2 regions of the Pseudomonas poae RE*1-1-14 genome follow, and region 1 is predicted to be linked to the other one. Evidence: predicted binding sites of a transcription regulator. Region 1 holds the regulator's gene; the other holds the start of a gene.

Region 1 (7,969 bases):
CGGTGTTCGCCGTACTCTGTGCCTGGCTGGTCACCCTGGCCGAGGTGCTGTTGCCGCTGGGCCTGGCGTTGGCTGCGGGTGCGATGCTGCTGGTGGTGACTCACGAAGTCATTCCGGAATCGCGGCGCAATGGTCACGACAAGCTTGCCAGTCTGGGATTGTGCCTGGGGTTCTGCTTGATGATGGTGATGGACACTGCGCTGGGTTAAGGTCTGATCCTGCTCACCCGTTGGGGTCATTCGCCTTCGTCAAACTTGTTGTTGATCAACTCCACCAGTGCGGCCATTGCTTCATCCTCCTGTTCACCTTCGGTGTTCAGATGAATTTTGGTGCCCTTGCCCGCAGCCAGCATCATCATTGCCATGATGCTTTTGCCGTCGACCATCGATTCCGGCGTGCGCCCGGCGCGGATCTGGCAAGGAAACTGCCCGGCAACGCCGACGAATTTTGCCGAAGCTCGGGCGTGCAGGCCCAGCTTGTTGATAATTTCAATTTCCAGAGCGGGCATCGCGCAGGTGTTCCTTTCAGCTTAGGTCGCGGTGGCGGACCTGGACGTTCTTGAGGGTTTGCTGCAGCACCTGGCCGAGGCGTTCGGTCAGGTAGACAGAGCGGTGATGGCCGCCGGTGCAGCCAATGGCAATGGTGACATAAGCGCGATTACTCGCGGCAAAGCGCGGCAGCCATTTGAGCAGGTAGGTGGAGATGTCTTGGAACATATCTTCCACATCCGGCTGGGCGGCCAGGTAATCGATCACTGGCTGATCCAGCCCGGATTGTTCACGTAGCTCCGGCTTCCAGTAAGGATTGGGCAGGCAGCGCACATCGAATACCAGGTCGGCATCCACCGGCATGCCGCGCTTGAAGCCAAATGACTCGACCAGAAAGGCCGTACCAGGCTCAGGCTGATTGAGCAGGCGCAGCTTGATCGCGTCGCGCAGCTGGTACAGGTTCAGATTGGTGGTGTTGATCTTCAGGTCGGCCAGATCAATGATTGGTCCCAGCAGCTTGGTTTCGTCCTCTATGGCTTCGGCCAGCGAACGGTTCGGGCTGCTCAGCGGGTGGCGCCGGCGGGTTTCGGAGAAGCGCTTGAGCAGCGTCTCTTCGTCCGCGTCCAGGTACAGCACGTCACAATGAATATGCTTGCCGCGCACCTCTTCGAGCAGTTCGGGGAACCGCGAAAGGTGGCTGGGCAGGTTGCGGGCGTCAATCGAGACGGCGACCAGAGGTTGCGCCAGTTCGGTGTGGATGAGCGCGCGTTCGGCCAGTTCCGGCAGCAGCCCGGCGGGCAAATTATCGATGCAATAAAAGCCGCTGTCCTCAAGCACGTTGAGTGCGGTGCTCTTACCCGAGCCGGAGCGGCCACTGACAATGATCAGGCGCATGGTTATTGCTCGTCCAGCACAACCTGATACAACGCCTCATTGCTGCTGGCGTTGCGCAGTTTATGACGTACTTCCTTGCGGTCGAGCATACTGGCGATCTGCCGAAGCAGTTCCAGGTGAGCATCGGTGGCCGCTTCCGGGACCAGCAAAACGAAGAGCAGGTCGACCGGGGCACCGTCGATGGCGTCGAAATCGATGGGTCTTTCCAGGTGCAGCAAGGCGCTGACGGGGGTGTCGCAGCCTTTGAGTCGGCAGTGAGGGATGGCGATGCCGTTGCCAAAGCCGGTGGACCCCAGCTTTTCACGGTCGATCAGGGCCTTGAACACGACCTGCTCATCCAGCTCGGGCACTTCACGGCTGATCAGGTTGGCAATGTGTTCGAGGGCTTTTTTCTTGCTGCCACCCGGCGCGTTCACCAGGGAACGGCCGGGGGTCAGGATGGTTTCAAGTCGGATCATGGGGAGGCGTTAACGACCTGTACCTTGCATCAGGTGCAGATTCTTTTCCTTATGCTTTATGAGTTGGCGGTCGAGCTTGTCGTAGAGCGAGTCAATCGCCGCGTACATGTCTTCGTGTTCCGCATTGGCGACGAGCTTGGCATTCGGTACGTGCAGGGTGGCTTCGATTTTCTGCTTGAGCTTGTCGACCTCCATGATGACCTGCACGTTGGTGATCTTGTCGAAATGCCCCGCAAGCTTGTTCAGCTTGCTCTCGGTGTATTCACGCAGGGGCTTGGTGACTTCCAGCTGGTGTCCACTGATGTTGACTTGCATACAGCTTCTCCTTCGTTGCCAGTGCATAAAGCGACAGGCGAAAAGCGCCTGCCACTGGAACGCTGTGGCTCGCCCGTCACATCAAACGCTTACGCTCGCTGGAAGGCGCAATCCCAAGGGATTCGCGATACTTGGCGACGGTTCGACGGGCGACCTGAATGCCTTGTGCTTCCAGTAAACCAGCGATCTTACTGTCACTCAATGGCTTTTTCTGATTTTCCGCAGCAACCAGTTTTTTGATAATCGCGCGAATTGCCGTGGATGAGCATTCGCCGCCTTCGGAGGTGCTGACGTGGCTGGAGAAAAAGTATTTCAGCTCATATATACCCCGCGGGGTATGCATGAATTTCTGGGTGGTCACTCGCGAAATCGTCGATTCGTGCATGCCCACCGCTTCAGCGATATCGTGCAATACCAGCGGTTTCATCGCCTCGTCGCCGTACTCCAGGAAGCCGCGCTGGTGTTCGACGATCTGGGTGGCGACTTTCATCAGGGTTTCGTTGCGGCTTTGCAGGCTCTTGATGAACCAGCGGGCTTCCTGCAACTGGTTGCGCATGAAGGTGTTGTCGGCGCTGGTGTCGGCGCGGCGTACAAAGCCGGCGTATTGCGGGTTGACCCGCAGCCGGGGCACGGATTCCTGGTTAAGCTCAACCAGCCAACGCTCGTTGTCCTTGCGGACGATCACGTCGGGGACCACGTATTCGGCTTCGCTGGACTCGATCTGCGAGCCCGGACGCGGGTTGAGGCTCTGCACCAGCTCGATGACCTGGCGCAGCTCATCTTCCTTGAGCTTCATGCGACGCATCAGCTGGCTGTAGTCACGGCTGCCCAGCAAGTCGATGTAGTCGGTGACAAGGCGCTGGGCTTCGGTGAGCCATGGCGTCTTGGCGGGCAATTGACGCAATTGCAGCAGCAGGCATTCACTGAGGTTGCGCGCACCAATGCCGGCAGGCTCGAACTGCTGGATGCGATGCAGAACGGCTTCGATTTCGTCCAGTTCGATATCCAGTTCCGGGTCGAAGGCTTCCAGAATTTCGTCGAGCGTCTCGTCCAGATAGCCCTGGTTGTTGATGCAGTCGATCAGGGTGACGGCGATCAGGCGATCGGTGTCGGACATCGGCGCCAGGTTCAATTGCCACAGCAAGTGGCTCTGCAGGCTTTCGCCCACGGACGTGCGGGTGGTGAAGTCCCACTCGTCATCGTCATTGCTGGGCAGGCTGCTCGCGCTGGTCTGATAGACGTCTTCCCAGGCAGTGTCCACGGGCAGTTCGTTGGGAATGCGTTCGTTCCAGTCGCCTTCCTCGAGGTTGTCCACCGTGGGTGCGGTTTCCTGATAGGAGGTTTCCTGCACGTCCGGGTTGGGTTTTTGCTCGATGTTGTCGGCCAGTGGGTCTGCATTATCGAAGTCGTCGCCTTCTTCCTGGCGTTCGAGCATCGGATTGGACTCCAGAGCCTCCTGGATTTCCTGTTGCAGGTCCAGGGTCGACAATTGGAGCAGGCGGATGGCCTGTTGCAGCTGCGGTGTCATCGTCAGCTGCTGGCCCATTCTCAGGACTAGCGATGGTTTCATGGCAGGGGCTTAACACCTTATTCGCCGGCGCAATGCGCCATCCACGACAGGGCGCGCGAGCGCCAAACATAAGCAAATTATATGCCTGATATCGGGTGCTTTGCCTAGAGCGCGATGACAATAAAAATACCGAGGTCTTCATTGACTCGCGCGCTCGTTGGCGAACGCCCTGATACCACCGTGTCTACAGGCGGAACTCGTGACCCAGGTACACTTCCTTGACCAGTTCGTTGGCCAGGATAGTCGCCGAATCGCCTTCGGCGATCAGTTGGCCATCGTTGACGATATAGGCGGTTTCGCAAATATCGAGGGTCTCACGGACGTTGTGGTCAGTGATCAGCACACCGATGCCCTTGGCCTTCAGATGATGGATGATCTGCTTGATATCGCCGACCGAGATCGGGTCGACGCCGGCAAACGGTTCGTCCAGCAGGATGAACTTGGGCGCAGTGGCCAGGGCGCGGGCGATTTCCACGCGGCGACGCTCGCCACCGGACAAGCTCATGCCGAGGTTGTCGCGAATGTGGTTGATGTGAAATTCCTGCAGCAGGCTTTCGAGCTCCTGACGGCGGCCGTCGCGGTCGAGTTCCTTGCGGGTCTCGAGGATCGCCATGATGTTGTCGGCCACCGACAGTTTGCGGAAGATCGACGCTTCCTGTGGCAGATAACCGATACCGGCGCGTGCACGACCGTGCATGGGTTGGTGGCTGACATCGAGGTCGTCGATCAGCACGCGGCCCTGGTCGGCCTGGACTAAACCCACGATCATATAGAAGCAGGTGGTCTTGCCGGCGCCGTTGGGGCCGAGCAAGCCGACGATCTGGCCGCTGTCGATCGACAGGCTGACGTCGCGCACGACCTGACGGCTTTTGTAGGCCTTGGCCAGATGCTGGGCTTTCAGGGTTGCCATTACTCGGCCTTCTTCTTCGGCTGGATAACCATGTCGATACGCGGACGCGGTGCAGTGACCTTGGAGCCATTGGCGCGGCCGGCGTTGGCGATCTGCTTCACGGTGTCATAGGTGATCTTTTCACCTTCCGTGGAGTTGCCGTCGGGGCTCAGCACCTTGGCCTGGTCGATCAGCACAATGCGATTCTGCTGGGCGTGATACTGGATGATCTTGCCGTAGCCCTTCATCGGGCCGGTATCGGCAGGGGCCTGCTTCTGTTCGAAGTAGGCCAGGTTGCCCACCGATGTCACCACGTCGATGTCGCCAGCCGGGGTGCGCGTGAGAGTCACCGTGTTGCCGGTGATCTTCATCGAGCCCTGGGTGATGATGACGCCGCCGGTGTAGGTCGCGACGCCTTGCTTGTCATCGAGCTGAGCATCGTCAGCCGAAATATGGATCGGTTGCTGGCTATCGTTCGGCAGAGCCCAGGCGCTCACGCTTCCCAGTGCTGCGCCCAGACCGAGCAAAATAGGGAGAGTTTTAACGAGCCTCATACTGTCCTCTTACGTTCGATAGCAGGTGTATCCTGCTTTCTTTCAAATACGCTTTCATTCCCTTGCCAGTCGATACACCGCCAGCGCCGTCGATTCTAACGTCTTGCTCGGTCTGCGCATATTGCCTTTGTGGGAATACGGTCATGCGACTGCTGGTAATGATGGTGTCGCGGTTCTGTGCGTCAGTACGTGCGACGCGCACCGAGTCGATCAATTCCACCTCGGTGCCGTCCGGGTTGACCTCGCCACGCTTGCTGGTCACGTGCCACGGGAACTCGGTGCCACGGTACAAATTCAGGTCCGGGTTGGTCAGCAGGGTGACTTCGGAAGCCTTCAAATGCTCGACCTTGTCCGATGTCATCTCGTATTGCACCTTGCCATCGGGCAGGAACTGCACGCTGTAGGCGTTGGTGGCGTAATAGTCGATAACCCCTTCGTCAGCCTGCGCAACAGGCTGGTCGAGAAAGCGCTCCGGGCTGATATTCCAGTAGCCTACCGCGAGAAACAGCGCGGCAATGACCCCGAATAACAGGAAGTTGCGAATCTTTTTGCTCAGCATAAAACGCTCTATAGGTAGGCGGCGTGGGCCGCTTCAAGGCGGCCCTGGGCACGCAGGATCAACTCGCAGAACTCGCGGGCGGCGCCTTCACCGCCGCGTGCGGTCGTGATGCCATGGGCGTGTTCACGCACGAACGCGGCAGCATTGGCGACAGCCATGCCCAGACCCACCCGGCGAATCACCGGCAGGTCCGGCAAGTCATCACCCAGGTAGGCGACCTGCTCATAGCTTAGGTTGAGTTGGCCAAGAAGCTCGTCGAGCACCACCAGTTTATCCTCACGGCCCTGATACAGGTGAGGAATCCCCAGGTTTTGTGCGCGGCGTTCCACAACCGGTGTTTTTCGACCACTGATAATGGCCGTTTGCACGCCTGCGGCCATCAACATCTTGATGCCCTGGCCGTCGAGGGTGTTGAACGTCTTGAATTCGCTGCCGTCTTCGAGAAAGTACAGGCGGCCGTCGGTCAGCACGCCGTCTACGTCGAAAATCGCCAGTTTGATGTGCTTGCCGCGTTGCAGCAGGTCGTCGCTCATTTACATCACTCCCGCACGCAGCAAGTCGTGCATGTTCAGGGCGCCAATCGGGCGGTCGTCGGCATTGACCACCACCAGCGCGCCGATCTTGTGGTCTTCCATGATCTTCAGCGCTTCGGCTGCCAGCATCTCGGGGCGTGCCGTCTTGCCGTGGGGTGTCATCACGTCGTCAATGGTGGCCGTGTGGATATCAATGGTGCGGTCCAGGGTGCGGCGCAGGTCGCCGTCAGTGAACACGCCGGCCAGTCGCCCGTCCGCTTCAAGAATAACGGTCATGCCCAAGCCCTTGCGCGTCATTTCCATCAGCGCATCTTTTAGCAGCGTGCCGCGTTGGACGTGGGGCAATTCATCCCCGGAATGCATCACATTTTCCACCTTGAGCAGCAGACGGCGGCCCAGGGCGCCACCGGGGTGGGAAAATGCAAAGTCCTCGGCGGTGAACCCGCGCGCTTCGAGCAGCGCCACGGCGAGCGCGTCGCCCATCACCAGGGTGGCGGTGGTGGAAGACGTCGGCGCCAGGTTGAGCGGGCAGGCCTCGTGGGTCACGTGTACGTTCAGATTGACTTCGGCAGCCTTGGCCAGTGTCGACTCCGGGTTGCCGGTGATGCTGATCATCTGGATGCCCAGGCGTTTGATCAGCGGCAGCAGGGTCACGATTTCGTTGGTGGTGCCGGAGTTGGACAGGGCCAGGATCACGTCGTCGCGGGTGATCATGCCCATATCGCCATGACTGGCTTCAGCCGGGTGCACGAAAAACGCAGTGGTGCCGGTGCTTGCCAGGGTGGCGGCAATTTTATTGCCAACGTGGCCGGATTTGCCCATGCCGACCACCACAACGCGGCCCTTGCTGGCCAGAATCAGCTCGCAGGCGCGTACGAAATCCGCGTCGATGTGGGCCAGCAGGCCTTCTACGGCCTCAAGCTCCAGGCGGATCGTACGTTGTGCGGATTGAATGAGGTCGCTGGATTGGCTCATGTCTGAAGTCGTATAGCCTGACGAAAAGTCGGCGATTATAGCGGTAATGAACAATTCCCTCACGCTAGTTCGTCAGGCTTTATTCGATGGGCTCAAATTTACACTCAGTTACATACCTCGCGTTTTTTTCGCTGTCCTGATTCTGAACGAGCGATGTTCCGGCCTTGGGGGCTCTGCACCAGCGGTGATATAGTTCGCCGCTTGTTCGGCCCGCCCAGTACACGCGGCTATTTATATTGCGCAAGCGTGCAAACGTTTGTCGTTCACGTGGTGTCTGAGTGTGAGTCCGCATCCCAAGGAGTTTAGATGAGTGCCGATAACGCCTACGCGGTCGAGCTGAAGGGCCTTTCCTTCAAGCGCGGGACGCGCAGCATCTTCAATAACGTCGATATTCGCATTCCCCGCGGCAAGGTCACGGGCATCATGGGGCCTTCCGGTTGCGGCAAGACCACCCTGTTGCGTCTGATGGGCATGCAGTTGCGGCCCAGCGCGGGCGAAGTGTGGGTCAACGGCCAGAACCTGCCGACGCTGTCGCGCAGCGATCTGTTCGACGCGCGCAAGCACATGGGCGTGCTGTTCCAGAGCGGCGCGCTGTTCACGGACCTGGACGTTTTCGAGAACGTGGCCTTCCCGCTGCGGGTGCACACCCAGCTGTCCGACGAGATGATTCGCGACATCGTGTTGTTGAAACTGCAGGCCGTCGGCCTTCGCGGTGCCATCGACCTGATGCCCGA
Region 2 (7,969 bases), 1.2 Mb from region 1:
CCACGGGCCAAACGCATCAAGGGCGGCGACTCATGAGTATCAAGCTGATCACCTTCGACCTGGACGACACGCTCTGGGACAACGTACCCGTCATCATCAGCGCCGAAGCGTCGATGCGCGAATGGCTAGCGCTCAATGCCTCCAGGGTCGGCGACCTGCCCCTGGAGCATTTCGCCAGCCTGCGCCAGCAGGTATTGCAGCGCCATCCGGAGCTTAAACACCGCATCAGCGTGCTGCGCCACCGTGTGCTGATGCTGGCATTTGAGGAAGCGGGCTACCCTCAGCCTGAAGCCACGCAAATGGCCGATGTCTGCTACGAGGCGTTCATTCACGCGCGGCATCAGCTCACCGTATTTCCCGACGCCGAGCCGATGCTCAAGGCGCTGCGCCAGCACTTCCTGCTCGGGGTGATCACCAACGGCAACGCAGACGTGCAGCGTGTAGGTCTGGCGGATTATTTTCATTTTGCGCTACGCGCCGAAGACATCGGCATTGCCAAGCCGGATGCGCGTTTGTTTGAGGAAGCGTTACAGCGTGGTGGCGTGGATGCCAGTGAGGCAGTGCATGTTGGCGATCATCCTGGTGATGACATTGCCGGCGCGCAGAAGGCCGGGTTGCGTGCAGTGTGGTTCAACCCGACAGGCAAGGCGTGGGAAGCGGACAAGCGTCCTGATGCCGAGATTGGTAGTTTGACGGAGCTGCCGGCGGTGCTCGCGGGCTGGAAGTGACGCGATTGTTGCAACACTGAGTGTCAATTGTGGGAGGGGCTTGCTCCCGATAGCAGTGGGTCAGCCAACAGAGGTATGGACTGACAGCCTGCTATCGGAAGCAAGCCCCCTTCACATTCTTTAGTGGTGATTTATAAATTTGTGTCCGCCATGAAAAAGCCCGCAGCGACGGCGGGCTTTTTCCTACAGGCAGCTAGCTGACCTTAGATAGGTCGGCTGCCGTATTTGTTATCCGGCTTCTTCGGCGGATCCGCCACGACATTGGGCTCGACCTCGACCACTTTGCCGCCTTTGGCGAGGAATTCTTCCATCGCACGGGCCAAGGCATCGCGCTCTTTGTTCTTGGCCTCAACGCTTGGCAGCTCGTCTACCGACACCGCAGCCTTGGCTTTGCCTTTGGCTTTGGGAGCCGCGTCATCGGCACCGCCGTCCTCGGCATCGTCAGCAACGTCTTCCGCCGCTACTTCAAGACCTTCTTCGGTGTCGTCTTCATCACCTACTTCGAGGTCGTCTTGTTCCAGATCATCGTCGCTCATGTTCTACCTCATGACTTGCGAAAAGCAGATTAGTTATAGCCCAGCTTCACCCCCTGTCGAGGTCGCCGGAAAAAAATCAACATCCACCGGGTTTCCAGTGGCTTATGCCTCTTCACCGTGCAGGGTGGCGAGGACTTTACGAGCACCACCATGATCACGGTGCTCGCCCAGATAAACACCTTGCCAGGTCCCCATCGCCAAGCGGCCGGCGCTTACCGGCAGACTCAGTTGGCAGCCCAGCAGGCTAGCCTTGAAGTGCGCAGGCAGATCATCCGGTCCTTCGTCGTTGTGTTCGAACCCGGACCGACCTTGCGGCACCAGCGAGTTGAAAAACCGTTCGAAGTCACGACGTACCGCCGGGTCGGCATTCTCATTGACGGTCAACGAGGCCGAGGTGTGCTGCAGCCACAGATGCAACAGGCCCACACGGCAAGTCTTCAATTCAGGCAAGCCGGCAAGCAACTCTTGCGTTACCAGATGAAAGCCCCGGGGCTTGGCCCGCAGGGTAATCAGGGTCTGTTGCCACATACAGTTCTCCGCCCATCGGCGCGCATTCTAGCGCGCTCTGGGAAAAAACAAAGTGCCGAATACGCCTACATGCCTGTAAGACTTTCGCACCCTTGAAAGCACCGAGTGCGCCCCATTACAAACTCGGGGTCAAAACCGGTACAGCGTGTTATGACTGACAAACGCCAGACAAAAAAATGCCCGGCAAGCCGGGCAGTTTTTTTTCGCATGCTTACAAGTTGTAACCACGCTCGTTGTGTTGCGCCAGGTCGAGGCCCACGGCCTCTTCCTCTTCGGTAACCCGCAGGCCCATGACCATGTCGAGAACCTTGAGGATTACGAAGGTCACGATGGCCGTGTAGATCACGGTGAAACCGACGCCTTTGCACTGGATCCAGACCTGCGCCGCGATGTCGGTCACGGTGCCGAAGCCGCCCAATGCAGGGGCTGCGAATACACCCGTGAGGATCGCGCCGACGATACCGCCGATACCGTGTACGCCAAAGGCGTCCAGGGAGTCATCGTAGCCCAGCTTGCGCTTGAGCGTGGTGGCGCAGAAGAAGCAGATCACACCGGCCGCCAGGCCGATGATCAGCGCGCCCATCGGGCCCACGGTACCGGCAGCTGGCGTAACGGCAACCAGACCGGCCACAACACCCGAGGCAATACCCAGTGCGCTTGGCTTGCCGTGCGCGATCCACTCGGAAAACATCCAGCCCAGCGCCGCAGCCGCGGTGGCGATCTGGGTTACCAGCATCGCCATGCCGGCGGTACCGTTGGCCGCAGCGGCGGAACCTGCGTTGAAGCCGAACCAGCCGATCCACAGCATCGCCGCGCCCACCAGGGTGTAACCCAGGTTGTGCGGAGCCATCGGGGTAGTCGGGAAGCCTTTACGCTTGCCGAGCACGATGCACGCTACCAGGCCAGCCACACCGGCGTTGATGTGCACCACGGTGCCGCCGGCAAAGTCCAGCACGCCCCAGTCCCACAGCAGGCCACCATTACCGCTCCAGACCATGTGCGCGATCGGCGCATAGACCAGGGTGAACCAGATGGCCATGAAGATCAGCATCGCGGAGAATTTCATGCGCTCGGCGAATGCACCGACGATCAGCGCCGGGGTGATGATCGCGAACGTCATCTGGAAGGTGATGAACACCGCTTCCGGGAACAGCGCCGCAGGACCGGTGATGCTGGCCGGGGTCACGCCCGCCAGGAACGCCTTGCCCATGCCGCCGAAGAAGGAGTTGAAGTTGACCACGCCCTGTTCCATACCGGTGGTATCGAACGCGATGCTGTAGCCGTAGACGACCCACAGGATGCTGATCAGGCCGGTGATGGCAAAGCACTGCATCATCACCGACAGAATATTTTTGGAGCGGACCATGCCGCCGTAGAACAGCGCCAGGCCGGGGATGGTCATGAACAGCACCAGAGCGGTGGCGGTCAGCATCCAGGCGGTGTCGCCGGAGTTGAGGACTGGAGCCGCCACTTCGTCTGCCGCCATGGCCAGGCTTGGCATTACGATGGACAACAGGGCTCCGAGCCCTGCGAATTTACGCAGAGTCATATTGTTTTCTCCTGGGGCGTTGGGGTTTGGCGGCTTAGATTGCGTCGGTATCGGTTTCGCCGGTACGGATGCGAATAGCCTGTTCCAGATTGACCACGAAGATCTTGCCGTCACCGATCTTGCCGGTGTTGGCGGCCTTGGTTATCGCCTCGATAACCCGATCAAGATCCTTGTCGTCAATGGCGACATCAATCTTCACCTTCGGCAGGAAATCCACCACGTATTCCGCGCCGCGATACAGCTCGGTATGACCCTTCTGCCGACCGAAGCCTTTGACCTCGGTAACGGTAATGCCCTGCACGCCGATCTCGGACAATGACTCGCGTACATCGTCCAACTTGAACGGCTTGATGATGGCAGTGACTAGCTTCATGAAAACTCTCTCCCGAATTGGTGGACTTGCCCCAGGAAAACAAACCCGACTCAAGTCTAAGCGCAGTGCCTGGCTTTGTAACGCATCGTTACCTCGGCATTCACCGTTGCAACGCAAGCGAACCACTGGTGACGAAACCTGTACCCCTGATCCATCGGCGCACTGCATTCGTCACAGCGACTGCATCAGTGCATGGGTCATGATCGACTAAGCAGAAACCTTGCCAGCTCCGTAAAAATCACTGAAATCAGCCTTTTGCCCTCATATGCCGCAACACGCAGGAGATTGGCGGCGGCAATGCGCACAAAAACAGTGCGCAGGCGCCAGGCACGATGCGCGAAAAGCGTGCGTCCTCGCGGTTGAAAAAGACTATAGACGCTGCGTGATACACTGCCGGCCAACAGTTATTCCGGAATATTTCCCATGCTCGCGCCCAAAGACTTCCTCGACGCCCTGAGCGGCCATGCCTCTCGCCTGTTCAGCGGCGACACCCCGCTGCCCCGCAATGAAATCGAAAGCCAGTTCAAGGCATTGCTGCAAAGTGGCTTCAGCAAACTCGACCTGGTAAGCCGCGAAGAGTTTGACAGCCAGATGGTGGTGCTGGCCCGCACCCGTGCGCGGCTGGAGAGCCTGGAGGCGAAGGTCGCGGAGTTGGAAGCGCGGCTGCCCCCCACTGCCGAGTAACTGACGCAACAGGGTCAGAATGTGGGAGCGGGGTTGCTCGCGCCCACATTTACTCTGTGTCGCTCCTTGGATACGTTCTGTAAAACCTCCTCGCTTCGCTCTTTCCAGCCTCGTCTACCCTTGAAAAAGCCGCACAAAGCGGTCCTCCATTTCAAGGAACGAGCATGTCCCTCGCCATTGTCCACAGCCGCGCCCAGGTTGGCGTCGAAGCCCCCGCCGTCACCGTCGAGGTGCATATGGCCAATGGTTTGCCGTCCCTGACGCTGGTGGGTTTGCCCGAAACCGCCGTCAAGGAAAGCAAGGACCGTGTACGCAGTGCCATCCTCAATTCGGCCCTGCAATACCCGTCGCGCCGGATCACGCTAAGCTGCACACTTTTGGGAAAAATGGGATGTGCTAGAGCTGCTTCATGCTCCACTGGAGCAGACCAGCAGCACGGATTTAGGGAACCGGAAGCGTGGCTTTCATCCGCTAGCCCCGACAATCCAACGAATGACTATGGCAAGCTAAAGGACCAAATTGGAGTGGAGATTCCCGATGGATCGAGTACAGGCTCACGTAGCAAGACTGATGCGCTCAATTCTCTTGAGGCCCAGCGCTGAGGACAAAATGCCGGCAGCGCAGTTTTTTGCAGGGAGAGGAAAGCCGTTTACTTTCTCAGGTGGAATTGGACTCACTTGGTGGTACAGCCCAGATACCTTCAATGCCATTGATACGGTAACAGCTCTTATCATCGAAACCGAACAGGAGTTCAAAGACTGTGATACCGAGTCCGTTGATAACATTGTCACTTCAACATTACAAAAAGTTTGTTTAGATTCACCGCTTTTCAATGGTGACGATGTAGCTTTTGGAAGAAAGCCAAACCTTTTTGAATGTAGGGGTGCTGTATCAGTTACCGATTTTACCAAAACAATTCTGGAAGAAATCAAACAAAATCTTAGAAGCGTAATAGGAAAAAGGTGCACGATTTACCCCTTGCCCAGATTTAAAGGACCATCTCTTTCCCTTCCTGAAGAGGGCTTGCATCTAATTTCATGTAGCGATGATGTGGCTTGGAATAATTTCTCCGCAGGAGGATATATTTTTGATAGCTGGACACCAAGCTCACCGTTCACAGCCAATAGCAATTTTTCATTCAATGGCGGCTATGGGTTCAATTATGTTTTGATCGGCGAAGATTACGGAACACAAAAAGGAGCTAAATTCGCAAGCAGTTTAAAATTCAGAATGTTTATTACTGTACTTTTCGCTCACGCTTCAGAGCTTTCAAAATACGGCTACAACAAATCAATGGCCCAACCCTATACCAACTGCATACAATTCCCTCATAAAACTACGCCTGACAACTTATTAACCCTTAGTGACTGCGGCGCACTCTCTCCATTTTACGCATCAGACATTATAATCACTGACAACTTAACCAAAAAAGTAACAGAGTGGTACGAGTCACTTAATAAATGCCCTACCGATTATAAACAGCGTATAAAAAAATCCGTAAACTTCTTCAATCGAGCCATGAACTCTGAAGATATTGAATCATATATCAATTATTTCATTGCACTTGACGCCCTATTTGGACAGCGCGGTTCTGTGGAGGCGTCTATCATAGCTGGGGTGGGCAATCTCGGACTAGATGAAAAACTCAAAGAAAAAGCATCATGGCTTTTTGATTTAAGAAATGAGCTCGTTCACGGTGGAAGTCGATATATTTCCGAATGGCCGAAGCACCAAAGGTACACAAAGCATTTTGGAAGTAAGCCCTTGAATGATCTAAAAGAGCTTGCTCAAAATGCAATACTAAAAGCACCTTCGATATTACCAATTTCAACCGTGGGCGAAACGCCCGAACAACCTTAATCTCTCTAACTGCAATCTCTCTAACTGCGAGTTCAGATTAGTTGCTATTTATCGTTTACCTAGCTTTTGGTCAAGGCGCTTAAAGGCGCGGGGACTTGTACCCGTGTCTTTATGAGCCGAACAAGGTCTTTAAATATAGCAAATCGTTCTGGGCGGCATAAATGCCGTTTGTATGGTTCAGTTTTTAAAACAGAAATAGGGTTTTTAGGCTGTTATTTTTGTCGTTCATGCAATTTAACGTCAGAACAGATTTAATCGTCGTAAAGGACCTTTAGAACGTCAAACCTGACGCTCTGCCCTACCCTTCTGCCTTTCAAGCGCGAAGCGCACCAGAATGGTGTGTGCTTTTGCCATTTGCCTTAGCATCTCTAAGTCATTGGAAGTAAAGTGAAATTTCAATTTCACCTTTCTTAAGATTTTATTTATTTATAATACTTATTTATATATATAGGAAAGTCGTGGTTTAGTCCTATTAAGGTCGTGTCTTAGTCCTATCGATGGTCGTGGTTTAGTCCTAAAAACTCCGCACCTTTGAGGAAGCTTCTTTATCAAATCAATGACACTTTCAGATATTTAAAGTCGGAAAACTTGACAGGGCATTTTAAAATGCAACAATGAGTATACACAACAAAAAAACATGCCATGCAAGAGTACTCAAAAGAAAAGGATTATGGATTAACTCATATCTACACCGCTGGCGGTGTAATTCCAATCGTAAAGACCTTTATGAACTTAGCTCTTTTCAGCAAAACTAGAGGCGAAACAAGAACAAAAACGAGAAAAATACAGCTAGGCGACATGAAAGACTTTCATATAGAAATGGTTAGGCTTTCATATTTTGACTACAAGGTTTTCCTAGCAATTCTCAAACTTATAGACAACAACCAAGATATAAACACAGACCAGTTTGGAGACTACATTCAAACTTTCTCTGTGGACGAAGTATATAATCTTATAGGGCTAAAGCCCGGACTCCATAGAAAAACCGAAAAGAGAAGAACGCTTGTATCTACACTAAATACTATATCTGAAATGACGTTCGTAAAAACAAAAGACGGGGCCGTAGTAAAAACAAGACCTTTTTACGAGCTAACAATACACAACCAAGACCATGAAGAAAATTACAACTTTGAATTCAAAAACTTCACACTCAAAGTTGGATTTGAATTTGTATACTCCGTGAGACAAGAAAGTAAAGAATTAAATTTCATTGGCATGATTGCAATGGCAAAGCTCAATTTGCTTGGCCCTGTTTCCGCAAACGCTTATATACAAATGCTAGCTAACAGCGGCTATACAAAAATGTATTTCAACGCAATGATTGAACGCTTTGGCTTAGAATCATATACTGAAAGAAAGCACCAAAATGAGCAGATTTACATAGCGTTTAAAAAGCTTGAGGAAGCGGCGTTAATAAAAAAAGGCTGGCAAGTACACAAGAAAGGAAACCGCCCTGAGTACATAGAATATGAGTTAATAAAAGAAAGAAAATCAACCACAGAAAAAAAGTCAGAAGAAGCGGAAAAATCAAAAGCATTCGCAATCATTTTCGGATAAGCCTTGAATTCAAAATAACCGCCTACAAGGCGGTCTTTTCATATACTTGGCATTTATAAAATGCCGTCTGCATAACGAATATCAATTTTTTGGCTTTGGCTCTTTAACTGCTGGCTTTCTTTTTGAGACAAACTTCTTCAAGCTATTGTAAGCG

The links. Region 1 encodes sigma-54, which starts transcription at its own class of promoters, with help from an activator protein. Its sites were predicted from a motif close to ANTGGCATNNANNTTGCTNT; they were not measured.
Region 2: the regulator sigma-54 is predicted to act here: its motif matches at 3,923-3,942, upstream of glnK (P-II family nitrogen regulator).

The regions. Positions count from the first base shown of each region.
Region 1 is NC_020209.1:255,471-263,439, forward strand. Features, by position in the region: gene H045_RS01170 (ZIP family metal transporter) at 1-209, shown strand, start outside; gene H045_RS01175 (HPr family phosphocarrier protein) at 236-508, opposite strand; gene rapZ (RNase adapter RapZ) at 525-1,382, opposite strand; gene ptsN (PTS IIA-like nitrogen regulatory protein PtsN) at 1,385-1,840, opposite strand; gene hpf (ribosome hibernation-promoting factor, HPF/YfiA family) at 1,850-2,155, opposite strand; gene H045_RS01195 (RNA polymerase factor sigma-54) at 2,232-3,725, opposite strand; gene lptB (LPS export ABC transporter ATP-binding protein) at 3,910-4,635, opposite strand; gene lptA (lipopolysaccharide transport periplasmic protein LptA) at 4,635-5,168, opposite strand; gene lptC (LPS export ABC transporter periplasmic protein LptC) at 5,155-5,727, opposite strand; gene H045_RS01215 (KdsC family phosphatase) at 5,736-6,260, opposite strand; gene H045_RS01220 (KpsF/GutQ family sugar-phosphate isomerase) at 6,261-7,235, opposite strand; gene H045_RS01225 (ATP-binding cassette domain-containing protein) at 7,542-7,969, shown strand, end outside.
Region 2 is NC_020209.1:4,553,241-4,561,209, forward strand. Features, by position in the region: gene xerC (tyrosine recombinase XerC) at 1-36, shown strand, start outside; gene H045_RS20055 (HAD family hydrolase) at 33-728, shown strand; gene sutA (transcriptional regulator SutA) at 932-1,264, opposite strand; gene H045_RS20065 (secondary thiamine-phosphate synthase enzyme YjbQ) at 1,367-1,792, opposite strand; gene H045_RS20070 (ammonium transporter) at 2,004-3,341, opposite strand; gene glnK (P-II family nitrogen regulator) at 3,376-3,714, opposite strand; gene H045_RS20080 (accessory factor UbiK family protein) at 4,138-4,398, shown strand; partial or broken gene H045_RS24755 (magnesium chelatase domain-containing protein) at 4,563-4,766, shown strand; gene H045_RS25135 (HEPN domain-containing protein) at 4,936-6,258, shown strand; gene H045_RS20090 (hypothetical protein) at 6,901-7,815, shown strand; gene H045_RS20095 (hypothetical protein) at 7,897-7,969, opposite strand, start outside.